One region of the Streptomyces rubellus genome, then DNA from elsewhere that is predicted to be linked to it. Evidence: riboswitches for the same ligand, from Rfam matches in the RefSeq annotation. Region 1 holds a riboswitch; each other region holds the start of a gene.
The links. A riboswitch is a leader RNA that binds a small molecule or an ion and turns the genes downstream of it on or off. The one in region 1 is predicted to bind cyclic di-AMP.

Region 1 (3,799 bases):
CGTCGGCGGTGGTCATGGGCAGGGCCTCTTCGTCTCGGCGGCGCGGGTTGTCCGGGCGGTGCGGGCCAGTTCCTGCAGGGAGCGGCCCAGCGACTCGATGATGTCCGGGCGCAGCCGGTAGTAGGTGAACCGGCCGCAGGGCTCGGTCTCCACCACACCCGCCTCGCGCAGCACCCGCAGATGGTTGGAGAGATTGGTCTGCTTGGCCCCGGTCTCCGCCACCAGGTGGGTGGTGCACAGCGTCTCGGTGGCCAGCAGGGTCACGATCCGCATGCGGAGCGGGTCGGCGAGCACCCGGATCAGGTCAGTATCGACTGACGTCATCATGCGCTGATACTCTCACATCAGTCGGGGGTGATGCCACTCCCGGGAGTCGTCGTGAGGCAGGGAGTCCGTGATGTCCGACAAGCCGTCCGTGCTGTTCGTGTGCGTCCACAACGCCGGCCGCTCCCAGATGGCCGCCGCCTGGCTGACCCGTCTGGCCGGCGACCGCGTCGAGGTCCGCTCGGCCGGATCCGCCCCGGCTGACGCGGTCAACCCCGCCGCGGTGGAGGCCATGCGCGAGGTCGGCATCGACATGTCGGCCGAGGTGCCCAAGGTGCTGACCGTCGAGGCCGTCCAGGCGTCCGACGTCGTCATCACCATGGGGTGCGGGGACACCTGCCCGGTCTTCCCCGGCAAGCGCTACCTCGACTGGAAGCTCGACGATCCCGCCGGGCAGGGGGTCGAGGCGGTCCGCCCGATCCGTGACGAGATCAAGGCCCGTATCGAGGGCCTGATCGCCGAGATCGCCCCGGAGCCCGTCCGGTGACCGCCATGTGCGGTCCGCCGGGGCGCGGCCGCGCCCTGCCTCCGGCGTGTCCCCGGAGCGGCCGGAGCGCCGGGGAGCCGTAAGGGTTCCGTCATCCTCCGAACGGCCCGCGGGTGCCGCCGGCCGCGTTGAATGGTGTGCCGGACCGAGGCACGGACCAGGAGGAGAACGGGATGGGGCGTGTGCGCCAGGTGCTGGGCAGGCCGGTGGTCGCGGGGGTGGCGGTGCTGGCCGTCGTGGCGGCCGGGGTGGGGCTGTACTGGTTCCAGCCGTGGAAGCTGTGGCAGGACGAGACCGTCCAGGAGGCGCTGCCCGCCGCCGCGGACACGGCGGCCCCGCCGACGGCCTCCGCGCCGTCCGGGGACGCCTCCCCGGTGCCGTCCCCGTCGTCCACGCCGTCCGCACCGCAGGAGCCGCGGACGCTGGCGGGCGGCGATCTGATCAGCCATGAGCACACCACCTCCGGTTCCGTGCGGCTGCTCCGGCTGGCCGACGGCTCCCATGTCCTGCGCCTGGAGGGCCTCGACACCAGCAACGGCCCGGACCTGTACGTCTGGCTGACCGACGCGCCGGTGAAGGAGGGCCGGGCGGGCTGGAGCGTCTTCGACGACGGGAAGTACGTCAGTCTCGGCAAGCTCAAGGGGAACAAGGGCGACCAGAACTATCCGCTGCCCGACGACGTCGACCCGGCCGGGTTCACCAGTGTGAGCATCTGGTGCGACCGCTTCGACGTCTCCTTCGGCGCGGCGGAGCTGACCCGCGCCTGACGGGTGGCCGGGCGCGCCCGGCGGCGACCGGCCCGGTCCCCGGGTAAGCACACGAAGAGACCGAAAGCCCTGAAAGGGGCACAGCGGACAGAAAGGCCGAATAACTCACGAAGGGGTGCGGTCGTTTTCCGGTATTCTCCGGAGAGGTGCGCAAAGTTCCTGATCGGGTGATGTAAAGAAAACCGTCCGGCGGATGTGTCGGGAATCACTCCTCCATTTCACCGGCGGTTGCCTCCTGGGAAGAGGACCCGTCCCCCGCCGCCGATTCCCCGATTTCCGCCGGACTTTGGCCGATCGGCGGGCCGGGTGACCTCTCACTCCCGGGAGGAGATCGGCCACGTACCGTGGCCAACCACTACAGGCCTGCGGTGATCGTGTGACCCGGCGGATTTTTGGTCCCTTGTTTCCGGGAATTGGTTGTGTTTATGTTTCCTGGCCTCCGGTCCCAGGGCGGAGGCCCCACCGCCGGTACGCCGAATCCTGCCGCCCGGTCGGGGGGACGGACCGCAGTCGAACGCGGCAGGAGCGGGGAAACCACATATCCGCCGTACCGTGCTTTCCGCCGGTACGGCTCGGGGTGAAGCCACTCCCCGGCGCGCCTCGGCGCACCGGGAACGGCCGGGCAACTCCAGCCCGAATCCGACAGCTAACCTCGCAGGCGTAGGAGAGGACATCCCCCCATGTCTCGAGGCCGACACCGTCGCCCGCGCACGCCCGTGATCTCCCGTCAGTTCTCCCGTCTCTCCGTCGTCCTCACCGCCGGTGGCGCGGGCGTGGCCGCGCCGCTGCTCACCGCGGGCAGCGCGAACGCCGCCTCCGTCGCCGTGTGGGACGAGGTCGCCGAGTGCGAGAGCGGCGGCGACTGGTCCATCAACACCGGCAACGGCTACTACGGCGGACTGCAGTTCTCGCAGTCCAGCTGGGAGGCCGCGGGCGGCACCCGGTACGCGCCGCGCGCCGACCTGGCCGGCAAGGCGGAGCAGATCGCCGCCGCCGAGAAGCTGCTCGACATGCAGGGGCCGGGCGCCTGGCCCACCTGCGGCCCCGCGGCCGGCCTCAGCCGGGACGGCGGTACGCCGGACGCCGGAGCCGCCGACCGGCAGCGCTCCGAGGTCCGCACCCAGACCGGGAAGACCCAGCAGACCCAGCAGACCCAGCAGGTCCAGAAGAGCCGGCAGGGCGAGAGAGCCGCCGCGGCGGAGCGGAAGTCCGCCGGCCCCGGCACCTACACCGTCCTCAGCGGTGACACGCTCTACGGCATCGCCACCGGCCACGGCGTCGAGGGCGGCTGGGAGGCGGTCTACGAGGCCAACCGGAAGACGGTGGGCGACGACCCGAACCGGATCTTCCCCGGCCAGCGGCTGACCCTCGACACCGCCCGGTCCGGCGCCACCCCGAGCGCCGCGCCGAAGAAGGCCGCGCCGAAGAAGAACGAGGCCCGCCCCGCCGCGCAGGCCCGGCAGTCCGCGCAGCCGCAGTCGGCGAAGGCCTACGCCGACAACCTGGACGGCTGGATCCGCGAGGCCCTGGACATCATGCGGGCCCACGGCATCCCCGGCAGCTACCAGGGCATCCACCGCAACATCATGCGGGAGTCCAGCGGCAACCCGAACGCCGTCAACAACTGGGACATCAACGCCCAGCGCGGCACTCCCTCCATCGGCCTGCTGCAGGTCATCAAGCCGACCTTCGACGCCTACCATGTGCCGGGCACCGCCAACAGCCAGTACGACCCGGTCGCCAACATCGTCGCCGCCTGCAACTACGCGGCCGACCGCTACGGGTCGATCGACAACGTCAACGGACCGTACTGACCGTACCGGCCCGTCCCCGGGGACGGGCGGGGGCCGCCGGGCGTCCGCCCGGCGGCCCCCGCCGTGTCCTGCGGCGCCCGTGCCGCCGGCGCGGCTCCCCGCCGAGGGGGAATCGGGTGGGGAGCCGGGAAGCAGTGGAGGAGAGCGGAGGGGAGAGTCGAAGGGAGCGGGGCCCACGAGATATCTTGATGTCGAGCAATGTTGCAGACGTGGAGCGGAGAGCACCCGGTGACTGACTCGACCATCATCTACACGCACACCGACGAGGCCCCTGCCCTGGCGACGTATTCGTTCCTGCCCGTGGTCCAGGCGTACGCCTCGAAGGCCGGGGTCACGGTGGACACCCGGGACATCTCCCTGTCCGGGCGGATCATCGCGGTCTTCCCCGAGTACCTCAGGGAGGACCA
Region 2 (3,799 bases), on a different contig from region 1:
ATCGGCTTCTCCTCCTTCGGGGTGCTCGCCTACTACGCGATCGCCAACGCCTCCGCCCGGACCCTCACCCCCGCCGAGGGCCGTCCGGCCCGGATCGTCCCCGTCGTCGGGCTGGCCGGGTGCGCGGCGCTGGCCCTGGCCCTGCCCGCGGTCTCGGTCCTCTCGGGGGCGGCGGTGCTGGCCGCCGGTGCCGCGGTGTACGGGGTACGCCGTACGGCCGCCGCCCGGCGGCGCTGACCGGCGCCGATCCGGCGTCCGCCCGTACTGCCCGCTCGCACTGATCGCCCGCACTGATCGACTCGCCGGGCCGCGGCGGGTCGGGAAGAGTGGGAGAAGTGCACGGCGATCGACGGCATGCGACGGACAGCGGCCGGGAACGGGCCCGCGCCATTCCGGGTGTCGGCCGCCCGCCGTGGCTGCTGCCGCTGGTGCTGCTGGTGGCCGGGCTGGCCGTCAACCTGGCGACGCCGCCCAGTCTGCTGCTGGGAACGGCGTTCGGTGCCGCGCCCCTGGCCGCGGCGGCGCTGTGGACGGCGCGCGGCACCCTGTTCACCGGGATCGCGGCGGTGCTGGCGTACGCCGCCGTGCTGCTGCGGGGCGGCCCCGGCTGGACGGAGGGCCTGCTGAGACTGGGCGCGGTCGCCGCCTTCGGTGTGCTGGCCCTCGCCGTCAACCACGCCCTGCGCCACGGCGAGCAGCGGTTCGCCTCGGTCCGCCAGGTGGCCGAGGCGGTCCAGTTCGCCGTGCTGCCGGTGCCGCCCGGCCGGATCGGCGGCCTGGAACTGGCGGTGCGCTACGAGGCGGCCCACGCCTACGCCCGGATCGGCGGCGACCTGTACGCCGTGCAGCGCACCCCGTACGGGGTGCGGCTGCTGGTGGGTGACGTGTGCGGCAAGGGGCTGGACGCGGTGGCCACGGTCACCGTGGTGCTCGGCGCCTTCCGGGAGGCGGCCGAGACCGAGCCGGACCTGGCGGCGGTCGCGGACCGGATCGACCACGCCCTCCTGCGGGAGCGGTCCCAGCGGGCCGGGCAGTCGGACTGCCTCCCGGGCGGGGGCGCCGGACGGCCCGTGGAGTTCGTCACGGCCGTGCTGGCCGAGCTCCCGCCGGGGCCGGCCGGGGAGCCGGAGAGCGTGCGGATCGTCAGCCGGGGTCATCCGCCCCCGCTGCTGCTGTCCGCCGGCGGAGCCTCGGTGCGGACCCTGGAGCCGGACTCGTACGCGCTGCCGCTGGGGCTGGGGGACATGGCGGGTCCGGCGGACGCGCCGGAGGGCCCGGACGGCGGTACGGGCCCGGTGCCCTTCCCGCCCGGCGCGCTGCTGCTGCTCCACACCGACGGGGTGACCGAGGCCCGGAACGCCGAGGGCGTCTTCTACGACCCGGTGGCCCGGCTGCGCGGCCGCCGCTTCCCCGGCCCGGGCGCCCTGCTGGACGCCCTCGTCGCGGACGTCCACGCGCACGCGGACGGCCGTACGGACGACGACATGGCGCTGCTGGCGGTCATGCGCGACCCCGCGCCGCCCCCGCCCCCGTCCCGCTCCGGCGAACCCGGATGACCCCGTGAACCCGGTGACCCTCGGTGCCACCGGCCGCGGCGCCGTCGGTCACGCTGCGTATCGCCGTCGTGCACACATCCGTACCATCTGGCCGGCCCTCAGCTGAGTGACTTACGTCTCTTCGACCCGTAGGGGGTGGCAACTCGCCCGTTTTGGGCGGGAGATGCCCCGTTAAATCCCCGTCGAAATTACTCACCATGTGAAGGAGGGACTTGGAATCCCGGCTGCCCCTCTATTAACGTTCGATAACGCAGCGCGGTCGTCACTGCCGTCGAAAGAGGCGGCACCGTGCGCCGTCGCCGAATCCTGACCGTGCGACTCCGCCACCGCGGAGCCCGCACCCAGGGAACCGGGGAACCACTTCTTGGGGTGAATCGGGCAAGCGCGTGCACGTGCATCCGCATGTGCGAGCCCGTAGGAGACCTTCCTGCTCCGAACCCGTCAGCTAACCCGGTAGGCGAGAAGGAAGGAAAGGAGAGCGCCCCCGTGGCGTCCAGCAGCCCGGCCTCCGAGGCCCCCGAGGTCTCGTACGACCTGCACACCGGCACCTTCGCCCCGTTCGGCCCGGACGGCGACGGGGAGCGGCGGGTGTGGAATCCCACCGAGGATTCCGTCCGCCCGGTCCGCGGCCGGCACCGTGTCGTCAAGCAGCGCAACGGCATGGCGCGCAGCGGCGCGGTCCTCGGCGTCGGCATGATCGCGGCGGTCGGCGCGGGCGGCATGGCCACGGCCAAGGTGAAGTCCCCGGCCGCCATCGCCATGCCCGACCTGGACCTGGACTCCGTCCCCGGCGTCGGCGCCCTGATAGACGGCGACGACACCGGCACCGATGTCACCCCGGTCTCCGACGAGAGCACCGCCAACCCCCTCAACCTCGGCCAGGCGTCGCCGCTGGGCACCGGGGACGCCGACCAGGACGCGCCGGTCGTCACCACCGCGAGCCTGACGACGGACGCCGGCGAGGCGCTCCGGGCCCGCATCCTCCAGCAGGTCGACCAGCAGCAGACGGGCGCCACCCAGGCCGCCCTCCAGGCCGCCGCCGACCAGGCCGCGGCCACCGCCGCCGAGGAGGCCGCCGAGGCCGAGGCCGAGGCGAAGCGCAAGGCAGCCGAGGAGGCGAAGCGCAAGGCCGAGGCCGAGCGCCTGGCCAAGCTCGCCGCCAGCCACACCCTCCCGCTCTCCTCGTTCCAGCTCTCCTCCCAGTTCGGCGCCTCCGGCTCGATGTGGGCGAACAACCACACCGGCCTGGACATGGCCGCCCCGTCCGGCACCCCGGTCAAGGCGGTGCACACCGGCGAGATCGTCGAGGCGGGCTGGGCCGGCTCCTACGGCTACCGCATCATCCTCCGGCTCGACGACGGCACCGAGATCTGGTACTGCCACCTGTCCTCGATGACCAAGACCAGCGGCAAGGTGACCACCGGCGACGTGATCGGCCGCGTCGGCTCCACCGGCAACTCCTCCGGCCCGCACCTCCACCTGGAGGTCCGCCCCGGCGGCGGCGACCCGATCGACCCGCTGACCTGGCTGCGCGGCAAGGGCCTCAAGATCTGACCCGGCCGGTTCCGATGCCGGCCCGGACTCCGGTGCCGGCCCGGACCCGACGAGGTTCCTTCCGCTCCTCCTCCCCCCTCCTACTGACCCCCCACCACCAGCGCCGCCGCCTCGCACACCGCCGGTGTGCACGTCGGCCGGCCCAGGAGGGGACGAGGCGGCGGCGTACGGGCACCGCACCTGCCCACATGCCCCGGCGGCCCTGGTGATCCACCCCCCGACACCAGGGCCGTCGGTCCTCCCCGCCCCCACGGCACCCTCACGCACGGCCCGGCACCCCGTTCACGCGCCGGTCCGGCGCGGCGGCTGCCCGTACGCGCGGTCCACCGGCAGCCGTACCACCAGCCGCCGGTCGGCGACCACGGCCCGCCGGTAGTCGTCCCAGTCTGGGTGCTCCTCGCCCCGGATCGCCCGGTACACCTCGATCAGCTCCTCGACCGTGGCGTCGCCCGGCTCGGCGGCGGGCGGCGTCAGCTCGGCCAGCCCCTCCGCCACCGTCCAGGCCCAGCCGTCCGCGCTGGTGACATGGAAGCTCGCGCGGGGATCGCGCCGCAGGTTCCGGGTCTTGGCGCGGTCGGCGGTGACCGAGATCCGGATCAGCCGCCGCTCGGGGTCGTAGGTGTGGTTGACGTTCGACAGCTGGGGCCGCCCGTCCCGCCTGAGGGTGACCAGCACCCCCAGATCGCGCT
Region 3 (3,799 bases), on a different contig from region 1:
GTGGAGAACCGCTCCCGTTCCGCGGCCACCTCGCCTCCCCTGTCCTGCTCCGTGCGCGGTCGTCGCACGGACGTGTGCCCCCGCCCTCCCGCCACCGTACGGGACGGTGCCGGCGGGAGGGCGGGGGCGGTGCCCGGCGCGGCTGTTCCTACCGGCGGCTCACCGGCGGCTCACCGGTCCGCGGAGCGGAACCGCGGGAACGCCGAGCGTCCGGCGTACACCGCCGCGTCGTCGAGGATCTCCTCGATGCGCAGCAACTGGTTGTACTTGGCGACGCGCTCGGAGCGGGCCGGGGCGCCGGTCTTGATCTGGCCGCAGTTGGTGGCGACGGCCAGGTCGGCGATGGTGACGTCCTCGGTCTCGCCGGAGCGGTGGGACATCATGCACTTGAAGCCGCTGCGCTGGGCCAGCTCGACGGCGTCCAGGGTCTCGGTGAGGGAGCCGATCTGGTTGACCTTCACCAGCAGGGCGTTGGCGGCGCCCTCCTCGATGCCGCGGGCCAGGCGCTCGGGGTTGGTGACGAACAGGTCGTCACCGACGAGCTGGACCTTGTCGCCGAGGCGCTCGGTGATGGTCTTCCAGCCGTCCCAGTCGTCCTCGAACAGCGGGTCCTCGATGGAGACCAGCGGGTACGCCTCGACCAGCTCGGCGTAGTAGTCGGTCATCTGGGAGGCGGTGCGCTCCTGGCCCTCGAAGACGTAACGACCGTCCTTGTGGAACTCGGAGGCGGCGACGTCCAGGGCGAGGGCGATGTCCTGGCCGGGGGTGTAACCGGCCTGCTTGATCGCCTCCAGGATGAGGTCGAGCGCCTCGCGGTTGGAGCCGAGGTTCGGGGCGAAGCCGCCCTCGTCGCCCAGGCCGGTGGACAGCTCGCGCTCCTTCAGCACCTTCTTGAGGGTGTGGTAGACCTCGGTGCCCCAGCGCAGGGCCTCGGAGAAGGACTCGGCGCCGATCGGCGCGATCATGAACTCCTGGATGTCCACGTTGGAGTCGGCGTGCGAGCCGCCGTTGAGGATGTTCATCATCGGGACCGGCAGCAGGTGCGCGTTCGGCCCGCCGAGGTAGCGGAAGAGCGGCAGGTCGGACGCCTCGGAGGCGGCGTGGGCGACGGCCAGCGAGACGCCGAGGATGGCGTTGGCGCCGAGCGAGGACTTGTCCGGGGTGGCGTCCAGGTCGAACATCGCCTGGTCGATCAGGCGCTGCTCGGTGGCGTCGTAGCCGACCAGCTCCGGGCCGATCTGCTCGATGACGGCGAGGACCGCCTTCTCGACGCCCTTGCCCCCGTAGCGGCCCTTGTCGCCGTCGCGCAGTTCCAGGGCCTCGAAGGCGCCGGTCGAGGCACCGGACGGGACGGCCGCGCGGCCGGTGCTGCCGTCGTCGAGGCCGACCTCGACCTCGACCGTGGGGTTGCCTCGCGAGTCGAGGATCTCGCGGGCCACTACGACGTCGATGGACGGCACGGGGGTCTCCTTCGTGTGTGTCTGGCTGGGTGTCCGGCCGGAGTGCCGGACCGAGGTGTCTGCGGGGTTGCCGCCCCTGAGCCTATCCGCCCCGCGGCACCACCTCGCCGGGAGTCCGCGCCGTACGGCCGAACGGTCGGCGAAGACGCGCCGAAGACACGCCGAAGACTGCGGAAACACCGGCTCGACAGGGAACGGCACCATTTTGTTTCCGAAGTAAATAAACCCGATACGGCGCGCCCTCCGCAAGAGCGGTGACGCGCCGCACCGGGCCGGATCCGCCGGGTGACGGGCCCGGACTCAGACCCTGAGCTGCTGGCCCGGGAAGATCAGGTCGGGGTCGTCGCCGACCACGTCCCGGTTGGCCTCGTAGAGCCGCTGCCAGGTGGTGCCGTGGGCGGCGGCGATCTCCCGCAGGGTGTCGCCCGGCCGCACGGCGTAGGCACTGGCCTCGTCCGCGGCGGAGCCGGCCCCGCTCTCCGCCCCGGCCCGGGCGCCGCCCTGGACACCGGTCCGGGCATCGACCCGGACCCCGGTTCCGGTCCCGTCCCCGCCGTCCGGGTTCACCTGCGCCCGGGGACCGCCGGCGGTGAGCCCGCCCTCGTCCGCGCAGCCCCAGGCCCGCGGCCCCTGCATGGCCAGCAGCCGCTCGGCGACGGCGATCTGCTGCTCTCTGGTGGCCAGATCGGCACGCGGCGCGTACCGGGTCCCGCCCGCGGCCTCCCAGCTGGACTGCGAGAACTGCAGTCCGCCGTAGTAGCCGTTGCCGGTGTTGATGGACCAGTTGCCGCTGCTCTCGCACTCGGCGACCCGGTCCCAGGTGTCCACGGACGCCGCGGCGGCGCCCTGGGCACCCGCCAGCGGAACGGCGATGGCGGCGCCCGCGGCGCCGGTCAGGGCGGCCGCACGCACGGCCTTGACGGTACGGCTGTCGTGACCCTTGGCGGTGAACAGCATGAACGTCCCTACTCACCGACGCCTGCGAGGTGAGCTGTCGGGTTCGGGCCGTGAGCAGCCCGGCCGGACGGGGACGGGCGTCCCCGTACCGGCTTCACCCCAAGCCGCCGTGGGCGCGGTGCGCCCACGGCGGCGCCTACCTGGTTCCCCCGCTCCTGCCAGCGGCGCTGACGCGACGACTACCCCACCGGCCGCCGGCAGGATTCGGCGCTGCGGTCGGTGGCACTCGCGGTCGCGAGCGAGTAGACCGTAAGCACACCCGGGCAAATACCTCAAAACATGTCAGAACCCATTCCGTCACCCTTCCTGACGGCCAGAATGGTGGAGTACGCAGGTCAGGGGGCCGGCATTAGGCCGGACAGCGAGGACACGCCGCAAGGCCCCGGAATTGGTCCGGAAGGGTCATCCCGCGGGCTCAGTCGAGCTCGATCCCCTGCCCCGGCACGATCAGGTCCGGGTTCTCACCGAGGACGTCCTTGTTGGACTCGTACAGCTCGCTCCAGCTCAGCTCGTGCTGCTGGGCGATCCGCACGAGCGAGTCCCCCGGCTGCACGAGGTAGTCCCCGGCGGTGAGGCTCTCCTGGCCTCCCGCGGTGGCCGCGTCGGAGCGGTCGGCCGTCTCCCCGGCGCCCGCCTGCCGCTCCAGTTCCAGCTCGAGCGGGTCGCGCTCGCCGCGGTGCTTCCCGGCGCCCTCCGCCGGGCCGGCGCCCTCCGCGCCCTCGGCTCCGGCGGCCGGGTCCGTACCGGCCTCCCCGGACTCCTCGGCCGCCTCCGGCCCGGGGCTCTCGACGGCCGCCCCGTCGGCGGAGTCGTCCGCCTTCCCGTCGGCCTTCCCGTCGGCCTTCTCGCTCTTCTCGGCCTTCTCGGCCTTCTCGCTCTTCTCGGCCTTCTCGGCCTTCTCGCTCTTCTCGGCCTTCTCGGCCTTCTCGGCCTTCCCGGTCTTCTCCGGGGCGTCGTCCGCGCTCTTCTCGACGGCGGGGGCCGACGGGGAGGCGGGCTGCTCGCCGGGCAGGTAGTTCTCGGGGGCGATGGCCGGGGCCTCACCGGTGGTGTCGTAGCGCAGTCCGGCGTTGATGCCGCAGCCGGGCCAGGCCTCCGGCCCCCGGTCCGCGAGGATCTTCTCGGCTATCGCGATCTGCTGGCTGCGGCTGGCCAGGTCGGGACGGTCGGCGTAGGACAGGCCGCCGTACTCCTTCCAGAGCTTCTGGGTGAGCTGGAGGCCGCCGTAGTAGCCGTTGCCGGTGTCGGCGCTCCACAGGCCGTCGCTCTCGCACTGTGCGACCCGGTCCCAGGTGTCGAGGTCGGCTGCCTGGGCGCCCGAGGCGCCGAGGAGGGGTATGGCGATTCCCGCGCCGGTCATCCCCGCCGTGACGAACGCGGCG

Region 2: it holds a riboswitch for cyclic di-AMP, as region 1 does, so the genes downstream of both, V1L54_RS19965 (M23 family metallopeptidase) here and V1L54_RS15620 (transglycosylase family protein) in region 1, are expected to answer to the same signal.
Region 3: it holds a riboswitch for cyclic di-AMP, as region 1 does, so the genes downstream of both, V1L54_RS03795 (LysM peptidoglycan-binding domain-containing protein) here and V1L54_RS15620 (transglycosylase family protein) in region 1, are expected to answer to the same signal.

Annotation. Positions count from the first base shown of each region.
Region 1 is NZ_JAZDCX010000011.1:206,440-210,238, forward strand. It holds gene arsB (ACR3 family arsenite efflux transporter) at 1-16, opposite strand, end outside; gene V1L54_RS15605 (ArsR/SmtB family transcription factor) at 13-327, opposite strand; gene V1L54_RS15610 (arsenate reductase ArsC) at 398-811, shown strand; gene V1L54_RS15615 (DM13 domain-containing protein) at 985-1,578, shown strand; cyclic di-AMP (ydaO/yuaA leader) riboswitch at 2,040-2,252, shown strand; gene V1L54_RS15620 (transglycosylase family protein) at 2,259-3,392, shown strand; gene V1L54_RS15625 (NADP-dependent isocitrate dehydrogenase) at 3,621-3,799, shown strand, end outside.
Region 2 is NZ_JAZDCX010000017.1:34,907-38,705, reverse strand. It holds gene V1L54_RS19975 (APC family permease) at 1-237, shown strand, start outside; gene V1L54_RS19970 (PP2C family protein-serine/threonine phosphatase) at 336-1,556, shown strand; cyclic di-AMP (ydaO/yuaA leader) riboswitch at 1,874-2,031, shown strand; gene V1L54_RS19965 (M23 family metallopeptidase) at 2,043-3,110, shown strand; gene V1L54_RS19960 (PPOX class F420-dependent oxidoreductase) at 3,393-3,799, opposite strand, start outside.
Region 3 is NZ_JAZDCX010000002.1:320,702-324,500, reverse strand. It holds gene V1L54_RS03805 (FtsB family cell division protein) at 1-29, opposite strand, end outside; gene eno (phosphopyruvate hydratase) at 171-1,460, opposite strand; gene V1L54_RS03795 (LysM peptidoglycan-binding domain-containing protein) at 1,761-2,417, opposite strand; cyclic di-AMP (ydaO/yuaA leader) riboswitch at 2,422-2,594, opposite strand; gene V1L54_RS03790 (transglycosylase family protein) at 2,833-3,799, opposite strand, start outside.